2 regions of the Pseudoalteromonas sp. P1-11 genome follow, and region 2 is predicted to be linked to the other one. Evidence: predicted binding sites of a transcription regulator. Region 2 holds the regulator's gene; the other holds the start of a gene.
What was found. The regulator ArgR, encoded in region 2, controls arginine synthesis, uptake and breakdown. The targets are predictions, from matches to a motif close to ANTGAATANNTATTCANT.

Region 1: a site for ArgR is predicted at 3,626-3,643, ahead of AN390_RS12315 (OadG family protein). Genes of this name have one in related genera too.

Annotation. Positions count from the first base shown of each region.
Region 1 covers NZ_LJSP01000006.1:135,936-143,630, reverse strand. Annotated here, with positions in the region: gene alaS (alanine--tRNA ligase) at 1-562, shown strand, start outside; gene AN390_RS12335 (aspartate kinase) at 569-1,786, shown strand; gene csrA (carbon storage regulator CsrA) at 1,876-2,067, shown strand; gene AN390_RS12325 (YcxB family protein) at 2,118-2,585, opposite strand; gene AN390_RS12320 (hypothetical protein) at 2,742-2,933, opposite strand; gene AN390_RS19660 (DUF1328 domain-containing protein) at 2,986-3,159, opposite strand; gene AN390_RS12315 (OadG family protein) at 3,687-3,932, shown strand; gene oadA (sodium-extruding oxaloacetate decarboxylase subunit alpha) at 3,942-5,720, shown strand; gene AN390_RS12305 (sodium ion-translocating decarboxylase subunit beta) at 5,732-6,862, shown strand; gene AN390_RS12300 (aldo/keto reductase family oxidoreductase) at 7,001-7,695, shown strand, end outside.
Region 2 covers NZ_LJSP01000001.1:152,566-160,260, reverse strand. Annotated here, with positions in the region: gene cgtA (Obg family GTPase CgtA) at 1-494, opposite strand, end outside; gene rpmA (50S ribosomal protein L27) at 631-888, opposite strand; gene rplU (50S ribosomal protein L21) at 905-1,216, opposite strand; gene ispB (octaprenyl diphosphate synthase) at 1,638-2,609, shown strand; gene mdh (malate dehydrogenase) at 2,704-3,636, opposite strand; gene argR (transcriptional regulator ArgR) at 3,862-4,329, shown strand; gene AN390_RS00705 (Dyp-type peroxidase) at 4,326-5,225, opposite strand; gene AN390_RS00700 (ABC transporter ATP-binding protein) at 5,269-6,315, opposite strand; gene AN390_RS00695 (iron ABC transporter permease) at 6,316-7,695, opposite strand, start outside.

The DNA.
Region 1 (7,695 bases), on a different contig from region 2:
TGCAGGCGTACGCCGTATTGAAGCTGTAACAGGCGCAGATGCAGTGGCGTATGTAAGCGAGCAAGAAAAACAGCTAAACGATGTAGCAGCGCTGGTAAAAGGTGATAGCGCATCGGTACTTGAAAAAGTAACTGCGCTTCTTGAAAAGTCTAAAGGCCTTGAAAAGCAAATTGCACAGCTTAACGATAAGCTAGCCAGTGCAGCGGGTGCGTCTTTACTTGATTCGATTGTTGAAATTAATGGCGTTAAGCTATTAGTGGCAAACGTTGAAGGAACTGAATCTAAAGCGCTTCGTGGTATGGTTGACGATCTTAAAAACAAGATTGGCTCAGGTGTTATTGCATTGGGTGTTGCCAGCGGCGAAAAAGTAAGCCTAATTGCCGGTGTAACGAAAGATTTAACCGGTAAAGTTAAAGCCGGTGAGCTTGTAAACCACATGGCAGGCCAAGTAGGCGGCAAAGGGGGCGGTCGTCCTGATATGGCACAAGCGGGTGGTTCACAGCCAGAAAACCTAAACGCCGCGCTTGAAAGCGTGACAGCCTGGGTAAGCGAGAAAGTTTAAGCTTACGTGGCACTTATTGTCCAAAAGTTTGGCGGCACTTCGGTTGGCTCTATTGAGCGAATAGAAGCGGTCGCCGACCTTGTTGTTAAAACTAAGCAGCAAGGTCATCAAGTGGTTGTGGTTCTTTCGGCCATGTCGGGAGAAACCAACCGCTTAATTAACCTCGCCAAGCAAATAGATACTCGCCCGAGTAGCCGAGAATTAGACGTACTTATTAGCACTGGAGAACAGGTTTCTGTTTCGCTCCTTGCTATGGCTATTATAAAACGTGGCCATTCGGCTGTAAGCCTACTAGCCGATCAGGTTAATATTCAAACCGATAACATGTTTGGTAAAGCCCGTATTGAAGAGGTTGCTGCGACGCGTTTAAAGCATGAGCTTGAGCATAATCGGGTTGCGATTATTGCCGGTTTTCAGGGGCGCGATGTAGAGGGCAATATTACAACCCTTGGACGCGGCGGCACCGATACCTCTGCGGTAGAAATAGCCACGGCAATAAAAGCCGATGAATGTCAGATCTATACCGACGTTGATGGCGTATACACTACTGATCCTCGTGTAGAACCAAACGCACAGCGAATGCGCCATGTAACGTTTGCCGAAATGCTAGAGCTGGCAAGCTTAGGCGCAAAAGTATTGCATATTCGTGCTGTTGAGTCGGCTGGTAATCATAAAATGCCGCTAAGGGTGCTTTCGAGTTTTGAGCCCGATGAAGGAACGCTAATAAGTTTTGAGGAGAGCGATATGCCAACTAAGGTTGTGTCGGGGATTGCGTTTAATCGTGACGAATGCTTGATAAAGGTACATGGCGTACCATACTGTGTTCATTCTCTTACAAAAATTTTGAAACTTTTTGCAGAAAATGGCATCGAAATAGATATGATTAGTCAAGTTAATCATAACTTTGAAAAAATAGACTATGCCTTTACTGTGCATTCAAATGACTATTTGCAAGCACACGATTTACTAACTCAACAACAGGTAAATCTGCAGGCTGATAGCATTTCTAGTGATACAACAGTTGCAAAAGTGTCGGCTGTTGGCATAGGAATGAAGTCTCACAGTGGTGTAGCGCATCAATTTTTTGATGCATTGGCGCAAGAAGGCATACACATAGTTTTAGTATCGACGTCTGAAATCAAGGTATCGGTTTTAATTGACGAGAAGTATTTAGAACTAGCAGTAAGAGCGTTACACTCAGAATTTTTAACAGAAAATGGATAGTTTGGGAGTTTTTACTTACTTTTCAATCAATTTTTCATTAAAATGGTCAAGCGGAATCTTATAATTTATTGGAACATGGGAGCAAGAGAATGCTAATACTAACTCGTAGAGTAGGTGAAACCCTAATGATTGGTGACGAAGTAACTGTTACTGTATTAGGTGTTAAAGGAAATCAAGTTCGAATTGGTGTTAACGCACCTAAAGACGTTTCAGTGCATCGTGAAGAGATTTACATGCGTATACAAGCTGAAAAGTCTAACCCTAATCCGGGCAATGCTTAATCAACTCGTATACTTAGCTGAGTAATGCACTTAGCTATACCAAAAGCCACTCACTGAGTGGCTTTTTTGTTTATAAAATCGCGCATTTCATCGGTTAATACACTGCTAGAAATATATTGCATACCTTTATTATGGTGTACTAAGTAGCCGTGGTTAGTTTTAATGATATGGGTTATTTCTGCCCACTTAAATGTATGGCTTTTATAGTGGTTCTCGGTGCTAATAGCGTCATCGGTAAATGAAAGAGTAACCGTTGAGCCCGAAGCACGACTAAACATTTGGCGCGTAACCCACCAAGGCCTACGGTAATAAAAGGCAACGCATTCTAATACACCCAGCATTATTAAAAATGTACCTAGGTAATGATCGTCCATAGCGTAAATACTAATTAAACCTAAGCACACCAGTAATGCCAGCAAAAAATACTTTGGCTTAGCTGCTTTACTATAAGAGTGGGACTCGTCAAAGCATTCGTAGTAGTAGGGTTTATCGAGTGTGTAAGTGGTGGTCAGTGCCATAATTGCTAATAAGTAATAGTTTTCGCTATTTTAACAAGCTAGCGTAAAAATCACACCCGTTAATGTAGGCTATGCATTATAAGAGTTAGAAGCCGCTTTTTATTAGCGCAAAAAAAAACGGCTTATTAAAAGCCGTTTTTTACGTTACCAAACAGATTAACAGTTAGTTTCTTCTGCGTTAACGCCTTCTTTTACATTTTCACATGCATCTTCAACAGAGTTTTGCACGTCAGTTACTGCTTCATCAATACGCTCACCTGCTTCTTCTGCGTGGTTGTCTTCACAACCCATCATAAAGAAACCTGCAAATACGGCGATTAGTGCTGCTTTTAAAGTTGTTGAGTTCATAATGTAATTCCTTGTATATGTTGATTGTTTAGTGTTTTAAGTATGTTAGTAGCTACCTGGGCGATTTACCGCGCAGCGCACCTGAAACTAAAGAAATCACTAAAAGTACTAAAAAGATAAAGAATATAATTTTTGCTATACCAGCTGCGGCACCTGCGATACCACCAAAACCTAACACTGCAGCGATTAAAGCAATAACTAAAAATGTAATTGTCCAGCGTAACATTGTTTTCTCCTTGGTTATCAAATTCGTTCGAAAGTAATAATGCCAGTTGCGTGCCAGAGTTTAATTTTATTAATTTTCAATATGTTATGGTTTTTGGGCGAAGATTATAAATTTAGGATTGGTAAGTTTTACGTTTAACGATGTAACTTATTCACACTATTGTAAAGAGAGTAAAAAAATAAATATTTTTTGTGCGCTGCTTTACTAGTCTTGGTAAGACCAATTTACATTTTAGCCCAAGCTGATTTTTTACCTGCCGTTTAACTTACTATTTTTTATAGTTTTTAAGTTTTTTTGGGTTTAACCATATAACCTTTGCCTATAACGGTTATTTTTATCATCTATATCTAAGCCAATTTAACCCTGTATTAGCTATGTTAACTATTATGGCTGTATGTTAGTTTAATTTTAATTGGTTTTACCAATTGACAGGTGGTGGACAAAGTTAAAAGTTTTGTTATCATTCGGTGAATAATTATTTAAATAAAGCGGTTTTTTATATCGCTATATAGTGCAGGGGGAGAAAAATGGATATAGGAGCTGTACTCACAACCGCAGGTAGCTTGATGCTTACGGGCATGGTGGGCGTGTTTGTATTTCTTTCAATATTGATTGGTGCTGTGTCACTCATGTCTAACTTGGTTGCTCGTTTTGACGAGGCTGAAGTTGCAATACCGGTTAAATCACCATCTTTAAAATCTCAAGGTGTGCCAAACGAGCACATCGCTGCTATTAGTGCTGCCATTGCTCAGTACAAATCAAATAATAAATAAGAGGCACACATGGCTAAATTAAAATTAACAGAACTTGTTTTACGCGATGCTCATCAGTCTTTACTTGCAACCCGTATGCGCTTAGATGACATGCTCCCTATTGCTAGCAAACTTGATGATGCCGGTTATTGGTCTATTGAGTCGTGGGGCGGCGCTACGTTTGATTCGTGTATTCGTTATTTAGGTGAAGATCCGTGGGAGCGTATTCGTGCCCTTAAAAAAGCAATGCCCAATACTAAACAGCAAATGTTATTGCGCGGGCAAAATTTATTGGGTTACCGCCACTATGCCGATGACGTGGTAGAAAAGTTTGTAGAGCGTGCCCACAAAAATGGTGTAGATGTATTTCGTATTTTTGACGCCATGAACGATGTACGTAACTTAGAAACGGCAATTAAAGCGGCTGTAAAAGTAGGAGCACACGCACAAGGTACTATTTCTTATACTGTAAGCCCTGTGCATACCCTTGATATGTGGTTAACCCTTGCAAAACAGCTAGAGGATTTAGGTTGTCACTCTATTTGTATTAAAGATATGGCAGGCTTATTAAAACCATACGATGCAGAGCAACTTATTAAAGGGCTAAAAGAAACCGTTTCTATCCCTATTGCTATGCAGTGCCATGCAACCACAGGTTTAAGTACAGCTACGTATCAAAAAGCCATCGATGCGGGCATTGATATGCTTGATACCGCAATTTCTTCAATGAGTATGACTTACGGTCATTCAGCTACAGAAACCATTGTAGCGATTGTTGAAGGTACGCCCCGCGATACCGAATTAGATTTAAACCAGTTAGAAGAAATAGCGGCTTATTTTAGAGATGTACGTAAAAAGTACGCTGCCTTTGAGGGGAGCCTTAAAGGTGTTGATGGCCGTATTTTACTCGCGCAAGTACCTGGTGGCATGTTAACCAACATGGAAAACCAACTTAAAGAGCAAGGCGCAGCAGATAAGCTAAATGAAGTGTTACTTGAGATCCCACGCGTGCGTGAAGATTTAGGTTTTATTCCGCTAGTTACTCCAACATCGCAAATTGTAGGCACACAAGCAGTACTAAATGTGCTTACGGGTGAGCGTTATAAAACAATTACCAAAGAAACCGCCGGTGTTTTAAAAGGCGAGTATGGTTTAACACCTGCACCTATGAACAAAGAGCTGCAAGAGCGAGTGCTTGATGGCAGCGAGGTTATTACGTGTCGCCCTGCAGATAATATAGCCCCAGAGCTTGCATCGCTTGAAGCAGAGCTGCAAAAAGAAGCGCAAGAACAAGGTTTAACACTTGCTGATGAGCAAATAGATGATGTGCTTACCTATGCATTATTCCCACAGGTTGGCCTTAAATTTATTAAAAACCGCAACAACCCAGATGCCTTTGAAGCAGTGCCAAGTGCTGATGATGCAAACGCTAAACCTGCAGCAAAACCTGCAAGTAGCAAAGGTGTTAGCGCTGAGCAATACAGCGTTAAAGTTGACGGTAAAGTTTACGATGTAGTGGTTGCGCAAGGTGGCGAGCTTAAAGAGGTAACGCTAAAAGATTCAGAGCACTTACCACAATCAGCATCGGTTGCATCAGGTGAAACACTGAATGCGCCACTGGCAGGTAATATTTTTAAAGTAAAAGTAAAAGCAGGCCAAGCCGTAAACGAAGGCGATGTGGTTGTTATTATGGAAGCGATGAAAATGGAAACCGAGGTTCGTGCAATGCACTCAGGTACTGTGGCTGAGGTCTTAGTGTCTGAAGGTGATGCTGTGACAACGGGCGATGCAATTATAGCGATGGCGTAGGAGTAGCTTTAATGGAAGGTCTTTTAAACCTTTGGCATGCTACCGGCATTGCTAACTTTACGTTTCCTGGCTTAATAATGATTGCGGTAGGGTCTTTGTTGTTGTTTTTAGCCATTGCTAAAAACTTTGAACCCCTATTACTGCTGCCGATTGGCTTTGGCGCAATACTGACTAATATTCCGGTTGCTGGGCTTTCTGACCCAGGTGGTTTGCTTTATTACGTGTACTACGTAGGTATTGATACGGGGATCTTCCCTTTATTAATTTTTATGGGAGTAGGGGCGCTGACTGATTTTAGTGCGCTTATTGCCAACCCGCGTATGTTATTACTGGGTGCAGCCGCGCAGTTTGGTATTTTTGCCACCTTGTTTGGGGCAATTTTATTAAACTATGTACCTGGCTTTGAATTTAGCTTACAAGATGCCTCAGCCATTGCCATTATTGGTGGTGCCGATGGCCCTACAGCTATATTTTTAGCATCAAAGCTTGCCCCTGATTTACTAGGTGCCATTGCGGTTGCTGCTTATTCTTACATGGCGTTAGTGCCAATTATTCAGCCGCCTATTATGCGCGCATTAACTACACCTGATGAGCGTGCTATTAAAATGCCAGAGCTGCGCAAAGTATCTAAAAAAGAGAAAATAGTATTTCCTTTAATGGTACTGAGCTTAACCGCTATGTTTTTACCAGCGGCTATTCCCTTAGTAGGTATGTTCTGTTTAGGTAATTTAATGCGTGAGTCTGGTGTTGTAGATAGGCTTAGTAACAGTGCCCAAAACGAAATTATTAATATAACCACGATATTTTTAGGTTTGGCAGTGGGCTCTAAACTAGCGGCCGATCAGTTTTTAACTGTAGAAACTATTGGTATTTTGGTGCTCGGTGCGTTGGCATTTGCTATTGGTACAGCGTCGGGTGTGTTTATGGCAAAAGGCCTTAACAAGCTTTCTAAAACACCTATTAACCCTTTAATTGGTGCTGCGGGTGTATCGGCAGTACCGATGGCGGCGCGTGTAGTTAATAAAGTTGGGCTTGAGAATAACCCACATAACTTTTTACTTATGCATGCTATGGGGCCAAACGTAGCTGGGGTGCTAGGAAGTGCCGTAGCCGCAGGTATATTACTGGCGCTTGTTGGCTAGTATTTAGGATTTAATCCAACCGATTAGCGCAGTTTACTGCGCTTTTTTTATGCCTATAAAACTGTACGTATTAAAGTTTGTTTGCAGACGTGTTTTTGTTTACAGTGAGGGCTATGCACACTAATAAGGATAGTCATCATGCTTCACACCCCTTTGGCAAAATATTTACCTCATGTTAGTAGACTCGTTTTTGGCTGTATGGGCCTAGGCGGCGGTTGGAATAAAGACGCCATTACTAAGGCTCACTTAAAGCAAACTCACGAGTGTATTGATGCAGCCATAGCTGGCGGCATTAACTTTTTTGATCACGCCGATATTTATACCTTTGGCAAAGCCGAGCAGGTATTTGGCCAAGCACTAGCTGAGCGACCAGAGCTGCGCGAGCACATGTATATTCAATCTAAATGCGGTATACGCTTTGAAGATGATAAAGGCCCCAAGCGTTACGACTTTTCGGCCAAGTGGATTGAAGAGTCAGTTGAAGGTTCACTTAAACGTTTAAACACCGATTATCTTGATGTGCTTATGCTTCATCGCCCTGATCCGCTAATGGAAGTAGAAGAAATTGCACAAGTATTTAGCTGCCTACAAGAAAGCGGCAAAGTACGTAATTTTGCCGTATCAAACATGCAGCAGCACCAAATGAACTTTTTACAACATGCCTTAGATATGCCTATTGTTGCTAACCAAATTGAAGCAAGTTTACAAAAACACCAATTTGTTGATGAAGGTGTTTATGCAGGTAATGCAGATGGAAAAGATCTTAACTTTACACCGGGCAGTGTAGAGTATTGCCGCCACTTTGATATTCAAATACAAAGCTGGGGAAGTTT
Region 2 (7,695 bases):
AATAGGCCTACATCGGCAAGTAGCATAAGCTCTAATTTAAGGTTACGAACTTCACCTGGAGTACCTAACGTTTTTTGACGTGGAGCACGGTTAGTACTTGATTTAAAACGTGCATTCCCCAAGCCATGGAAACCACCTTTTGCAACCACAATTTTTTGACCATGCTGCGTTAAATCGCCTAACGCCTCTTGAGTGTCAACGTCGGTAATACGTGTACCCACAGGTACTTTTACTACCAAGTCTTCGCCCTTTTTACCTGTACAGTTACGGCTTTGACCATTAGTACCACGCTCGGCACGGTGAAAACGCTCAAACTGGTAATCAATTAGGGTATTTAAGTTTTCATCAGCTTGTAGATAAACACTACCACCGTCTCCACCGTCACCGCCGTCCGGGCCACCGTCTGGTACATATTTTTCTCGACGGAAAGACACGACACCGCTGCCGCCGTCACCAGCTTCTGCGCGAATTTCTACTTCATCTACAAACTTCATGATTACTCACTTTAGGGATTGGCTTTAATTTAACTATTATATACCCAAGCCAACGTAAATGCAGGCTTGGGTATATATTTGACGTTTCTGAAAACAAAAAACCCCGCAAAGGCGGGGTTTTTTACTACCTTACTGATTACTCAGCTACGATAGTTACGTATTTACGGTTTAAAGGACCTTTTTGTTCAAATTGAACTTTACCATCTGCTTTTGCGAAGATAGTGTGGTCTTTACCGATACCTACGTTTGCGCCAGCGTGGAAACGAGTACCACGTTGACGAACAATGATGCTACCCGCTAGAACTGATTCGCCACCAAAACGCTTAACACCTAGGCGTTTGCTTTCTGAATCGCGACCGTTACGAGTACTACCAGCTGCTTTTTTATGTGCCATTTCTAAGTACCTCTAATTAAGCGCTAATGCCAGTGATTTTAACTTCAGTGAACCATTGACGATGGCCCATTTGCTTACGAGAATGCTTACGGCGTCTAAATTTAACAACCTTAATCTTCTCACCGCGACCATGTGAAACAACCTCAGCTGTTACTTTACCACCGTTTACGAACGGTACACCGATCTCGATTTTCTCACCATCAGCAACTAAAAGTACTGAATCAAATTCAACTGCTGCACCAGTTTCAACGTCTAATTTTTCAAGACGAATCGTTTGACCTTCAGTCACACGATGCTGTTTACCACCACTTTGGAAAACCGCGTACATAATTAACTCCGTCTGTGCGCCCTCAAATCGACGCAACTAAAATATTCTTCGATAGGGCGCGAAGTTTACGCTAATGCATAAAAACTAGCAAGCCTATTTTGTAATTAAAATGAATAAAAAGTAGCTGCATTGAGAGCAATTCAATATTTCCCCCATTTTATATTAAATTGCCCTGTTGCCAAGCGCTTTTTAGTGCAAAGACAAAATAAATTTACGTGTCGTTATGCCTACTCCAGAACCCATTGACTGCGCAATAAATAGTCGCCATTTGAGTGTGAAATATACAATTAAATACCCTAATTAAGCGCTAATTAAGGTTTTTAACTCGGTTTTTTTAATGAATCGTCACAAAATATCGAGCTAGTGCTTTTTTTGTTGTACAATCGGCGCCGTTCACACATAAAAATTGGCTCGGAGATCAATGGATATAAAAGCTATCCAGGCGTTAATCGAAAGCGATATGAATGACGTCAATCAACTTATACACGCGCAAATGCGCTCAGATGTGGCGTTAGTCAATCAACTTGGTTTGTACATCGTTAACAGCGGCGGCAAACGCGTACGCCCGATGCTGGCAATATTGGCAGCAAGAGCTTTGGGTTACCAAGGTAAAGATCACATTACTTTGGCAACGATTGTTGAATTTATTCATACTGCAACACTATTACATGATGATGTTGTTGATGAATCTAACCTGCGCCGTGGTACACCGACTGCAAATGCCGAGTTTGGTAATGCTGCCAGCGTGCTGGTTGGGGATTTTATTTACACCCGCTCGTTTCAACTTATGGTGGGGCTGGGCAAAATGCAAATTATGCAAGTGCTTGCTGATGCCACCAACGTGATTGCTGAGGGCGAAGTATTGCAACTTATGAATTGCAACGACCCTAATACCACCGAAGCAAGTTACATGCAGGTTATTTACTCTAAAACGGCTAAATTATTTGAAGCCGCTACAGGGCTTGCAGCTATTATTACCGAGCAAGATAACAGTGTGTTAGATGCGCTTAATTTATATGGTATGCATTTAGGTACTGCTTTTCAGTTAGTTGATGACGTGCTTGATTACAACGCAGACGCTGACCAATTAGGTAAAAATATTGGTGATGATTTAGCAGAAGGTAAGCCAACCTTACCGCTAATATATGCGATGAAGCACGGCAGTGATCAGCAAAGAGCCCTTATTCGTGATGCCATTGAGCATTGCAATGGTATGGATAACCTTGAGGCTATTTTAACGGCACTTAAACAAACCAACGCACTTGAATTTACAATGCAAAAGGCGCAGCAAGAAGCAGACAAGGCCATTGCCTGTTTAGACTTTTTAGCAGAGTCGCAGTACAAGCAAGCGTTAATCAGCTTAGCGCGTATAGCTGTAGAGCGAGATCACTAACTTTGCAGCCTCCCTTAATTAGTATTTAAGGGCCATAATTTTCGAGCAATAAAAAAGCCTGCATAAGCAGGCTTTTTTGTGCATAACTTGGCTATTACGCCATGAAATCAACACCTTCTTTGATGTCTTTTTTCAGAGTTTCAAGCATGTCGTTTTTAGCTTTTCCTTCAAATGCGCTTAGCTCGCCGTAAGAAAGGATTTCTTCTACGCCGTTTGTGCCTAAACGTACTGGGTGAGCAAAGTACTCTGCATCGCCATTTTCAACAGCAACGTATGCGTAATCTACTACGTCTTCACCTTGTAGGCCTTTAACTAAAGACATACAAAAACGTGCTGCAGCAGCACCCATAGATAATGTAGCTGAACCACCGCCCGCTTTAGCATTTACTACTTCAGTACCTGCATTTTGGATACGTGGAGTAAGTGTAGCTACTTCTTCTTCAGTGAAGCTTACGCCTTCAACTTGAGAAAGTAGAGGTAGAATGGTTGTGCCAGAGTGACCACCAATTACTGGTACTTTAACGGTTGCTACGTCTACGCCTTTAAGCTCAGCAACAAATGCTTCTGAACGAATTACGTCAAGCGTAGTGATACCAAATACGCGCTTAGCGTCGTAAGTACCTGCTTTTTTGAATACTTCAGCAACAATTGGTACAGTGCCGTTTACTGGGTTAGTGATAACACCCACTAACGCTTTAGGACAGCTAGCTACAATGCCTTCTGCTAATGTTTTGATGATACCTGCGTTTACGTTAAATAAATCCGCACGATCCATACCTGGTTTACGTGGCATACCCGCTGGGATAAGTACGATATCACACCCTTCAAGCGCTTTATTTAAATCGTCTGCGCCAAAACCTGCTACTTTAACATCTGTAGGGATGTGAGATAGGTCAACCGCAACACCTGGTACAACTGGTGCAACATCGTAAAGTGATAATTCAGAACCAGCTGGTAAGCCTGTTTTTAATAATAAAGACAACGCTTGACCGATACCGCCTGCAGCACCTAATACAGCAACTTTCATTGGAATTCTCCGTAATTTGAGGTAGGAAATATTTGTGGCTCTTAAGATAATGAAATTAGCGACTAAAAACAAATTTATCCTGCTTATTTCAGGTATATTTTCGACCATAGTTGTAAACTTTGTTGGTTTATCGCAGCAAACTGGCAAGTTAACTAAACAACTGCTGCATAATTATTCATTTTTGTGTAGAATTTGCATTATAAATAACAAAAATGAATAAAGACTATGCAACCACAAGACAAACAAGAAGCGCTGGTAAAAGCGTTTAAAGCACTTTTAAAAGAAGAGAACTTTGGCTCGCAAGGCGAAATAGTCGAAGCATTAAAAGAGCAAGGCTTTGACAATATAAGCCAAAGTAAGGTGTCGCGCATGCTTAGCAAGTTTGGCGCTGTGCGTACCCGTAATGCTAAACAAGAAATGGTTTATTGCCTACCCGCAGAAATGGGCGTACCGACTGCTAAAAGCCCACTACGTCAGCTTGTTATTGATATTATGCATAACGAAATGATGATTATTATAACCACCAGCCCAGGCGCTGCGCAGCTAATTGCCCGCTTATTAGACTCACTAGGCAAAGCTGATGGTGTATTGGGCACAATTGCCGGAGATGACACTATTTTTATTGCGCCAGCAAAAATATCTGAAATAGACATTACACTAGAGCGCGTACGTATTTTATTTGATACGGTTTAAAGCTGTTTTAAAAAACTAACTGACGGCGCAAAAAACGCTGAGCCCATATCGGCTTGAGTAAAATCAAGCCAGTGGTCGTAACACTCCCCTTTTCCTATGCGGCTGTTAAGTACCTTTTCAAACGCACTTCCCGATGCAGAGCATGTAATACTTAGCATGCCTTGCTCGTAAACATCGCCATACGGCATGCTTTGGTTAAGCAGTATTGCTTGGCCGCTCTCATCTTTTAGCTCACTTCTAGTCGCGTGGCTAGTATCTACCTTAGGCTCAATTAAAGTGTTATCTAAACGCGTGCGCCCCATAATATGCTCTTGCTCGCTTAGTGATAAATGCTGCCATACACTCAGGTCATGCTTATAACGCTGTACATGAATATAGCTGCCTTGGTGTTCAAAGCTGTCGGGGTTATTAACCAGTGCCGTGATTCGTTTTTGGCGTCCATGTGGGGTGTCGCCTGCATAAATAAAGCCGTTAAAGTCTCGCCCATCTAAAAACCTAAAATTGCGAATTTGTTCAACTAGCTCTACATCGGGCGAAAACAACTTTAATATTTGCAATGCAAAAAGGTGATTAACATCTTCTCTGTCTGAGCGGATTTGTATGAATAAATCACATGGCTGTACGCGCATAACAAAATCACTGTGATTTATATTAGGAAAGCTTTGCAGCTCGCTTGGGATATATTCAGGTAGTATATGCGGCCAATATTGCGCGCCTATAGCCACCATGCACGAAAGCATGGCTTCGGAGAACTGATCACTAAACTCTTCTTCAATTGCGCTTACGCGCTTAAGCTTTGCACGCAATGACTCGTCTTGACCATCAAATACATTAAAAAATAAATGCAAACCGTGTAAGTTTGCTTCAGCACAAATCCCAGATTGCGCTTGCGCCATTGTTATTCCTTAGCTTTATAAAACACAGCGAATAACACATTTGTTATGATTCGAAAAAATTCACCGTGTGAGGTTTTATTTTTATTATAACCTGCTCATTTATTTCAAATGACTGGCCATATTGTGCGGCAACTTCAATCTCTTGCTCTGCAATTACAACAGTGAAAACATAAGCCGAGCCTATAAACCGACGGCTTAAAATGCTCACACCTTGAGGGTTATCGGCCTGCGTATTTTGCGCAAGCTCAATATGGTGTGGACGAATATACACCTGCCCTTTTATTGCACTGTGCGTATGCTCATGCTGCGATTGCACGACACCAAAAGGCGTTGCGTATTCAGTTGCCGTTAACACTTCTGCGACTAAGTATATGCCCTGACCCAGAAACTCTGCAACCTCCTTTGTCTTTGGCACGGCAAAAAGCTGCTCTGGTGTACCTTGTTGGGCTATTTTTCCTTGGTGCATAATGGCTAGCGTGTCTGAAAACGCAAAGGCTTCTTCTTTTGAGTGGCTAACAAATACCGCAGAAACCTGCTGCGCTTTAATAATGCGCCTAATATCAGCAATTAACTCAAAACGTACTTGTGTATCTATGTTCGAAAAAGGCTCATCAAGAAGCAATAAACTAGGCTTATAAGCCAAAGCCCGCGCAATAGCCACGCGTTGCTGCTGGCCGCCCGAGAGCTGATGAGGGTAGCGTTTTGCACACCCTGTTAAATGCACTAGCTCTAGCATTTCCTCTACCCGTTGCTGTTTTTGAACTTTGCTTATTTTACCCAGCCCAAACGCAATATTATCGGCCACACTGAGGTGCGGAAACAAGGCATAATCTTGAAACATCATCCCTATATTACGATGCTCTGGTGATACAAATGTATGCTTATCGCTTACACATTTGCCATCTATAAATACGCTACCTTCATTTATTTCAATAAGGCCAGCAATTGCTTTTAAGGTGGTTGTTTTACCGCAGCCGCTGGCCCCGAGCAAACACACAATTTCGTCTTGACCCACCGTTAAATCTAAATTGTGTAGCACGTGCGTGCCACTGTAGTGATAACCCACACCTTGTAAATTTAAACGGCTCATTTAACTGCGTTGCTCCATAGAACGATTAATAAAATACAAGGGGATCAACCCAACCAAAACAATAAATAAAGCGGAAATAGAAGCAAGCTCAAGCTGCTCATCGCTCACATATTGAAATACATGTGTGGCTAAACTTTCAAAGTCAAAAGGCCTTAATAGTAATGCGGCTGGCAGCTCTTTCATACACTCAATAAATACAAGCAATGCAGCTGTTAAAAGACCTCTACGTAATAAAGGAAGGTGCACTAAGCGCAGTGTTTGCCCTTGGCTTTTACCCATAGATTGGCTAGCCATATCCAGTGATGGACTAATACGTACAAAGCTCGATTCTATAGCACCGTGCGCAATGGCATAAAAGCGCACTAAGTAAGCCAGTATAATAGTGACAATGCTGCCGGTTAGTAATAAACCTATATCTAGGTTGTAGCCCTCAAGGACTGTATTTATTGAGTTTTCTAATGCGCTAAGCGGTAATAACACAGCAATAGCCAGAACCGTACCTGGCAGTGCATAGCCGGTGCTCGCTAAACGACCAGGTATTAAAGAATAGCCTTGCTTTGCCACACGCTGATAAAAAACGATTAGTGTAGCGAGTACTATGCTGATTACGCTTACAGTAATAGCTACTTTTAAACTTTGCCACGCGTAACTAAAAAATGCCGTGTTCCAGGCTTTATCAAAGTAAGTTATTGCATAATTTAGCAATACCAACATAGGTATAATAAAAGCAATGAGTAAAATAACACTGCAAAATGACGTAGCCAGCCATGCATGTTTACCTTTAAGTTTATACAACGACTCGCTATTAACACCTGATTGACGCTCAAACACGGCTTGGTTACGCCGACTAAAGCGCTCCGCCATTAAAGCTAAAAACAGCAGTAACAGCATAACGCCCGATATTTTCGCTGCAGCCGTGAGTGAGTAATAACCAAACCATGTATCGTACACTGCGGTGGTTAAAGTGCTCACTGCAAAGTAACTTACCGTTGCATAGTCGGCCATGGTTTCCATGCTTATGAGCGCAAGGGCTGCCACAATTGAGCCACGAGAAAGCACTATACTTACCTTAAAAAAGCTTTGCCAAGGCGATAAACCCATTAATTGACTAGCTTGCACTAACTTAAATGACTGCTCTCGCAATGCGGTTTTAAAAATTAAAAATAAATACGGATACAGCACAAGTGCAATCATTACAATAGCGCCGAGCAAAGTGCGAATATCAAAAAACCAATAATCCGTTGGCGAGTGCCAATCAAACCAGTCTCTTAGGGCTATTTGCACAGGGCCAGCGTAATCTAGCAAATCGGTATACACATAAGCTATTAAATAGGTAGGCATTGCAAGGGGCAGCATAAGCGCCCATTCAAATTGCTTTTT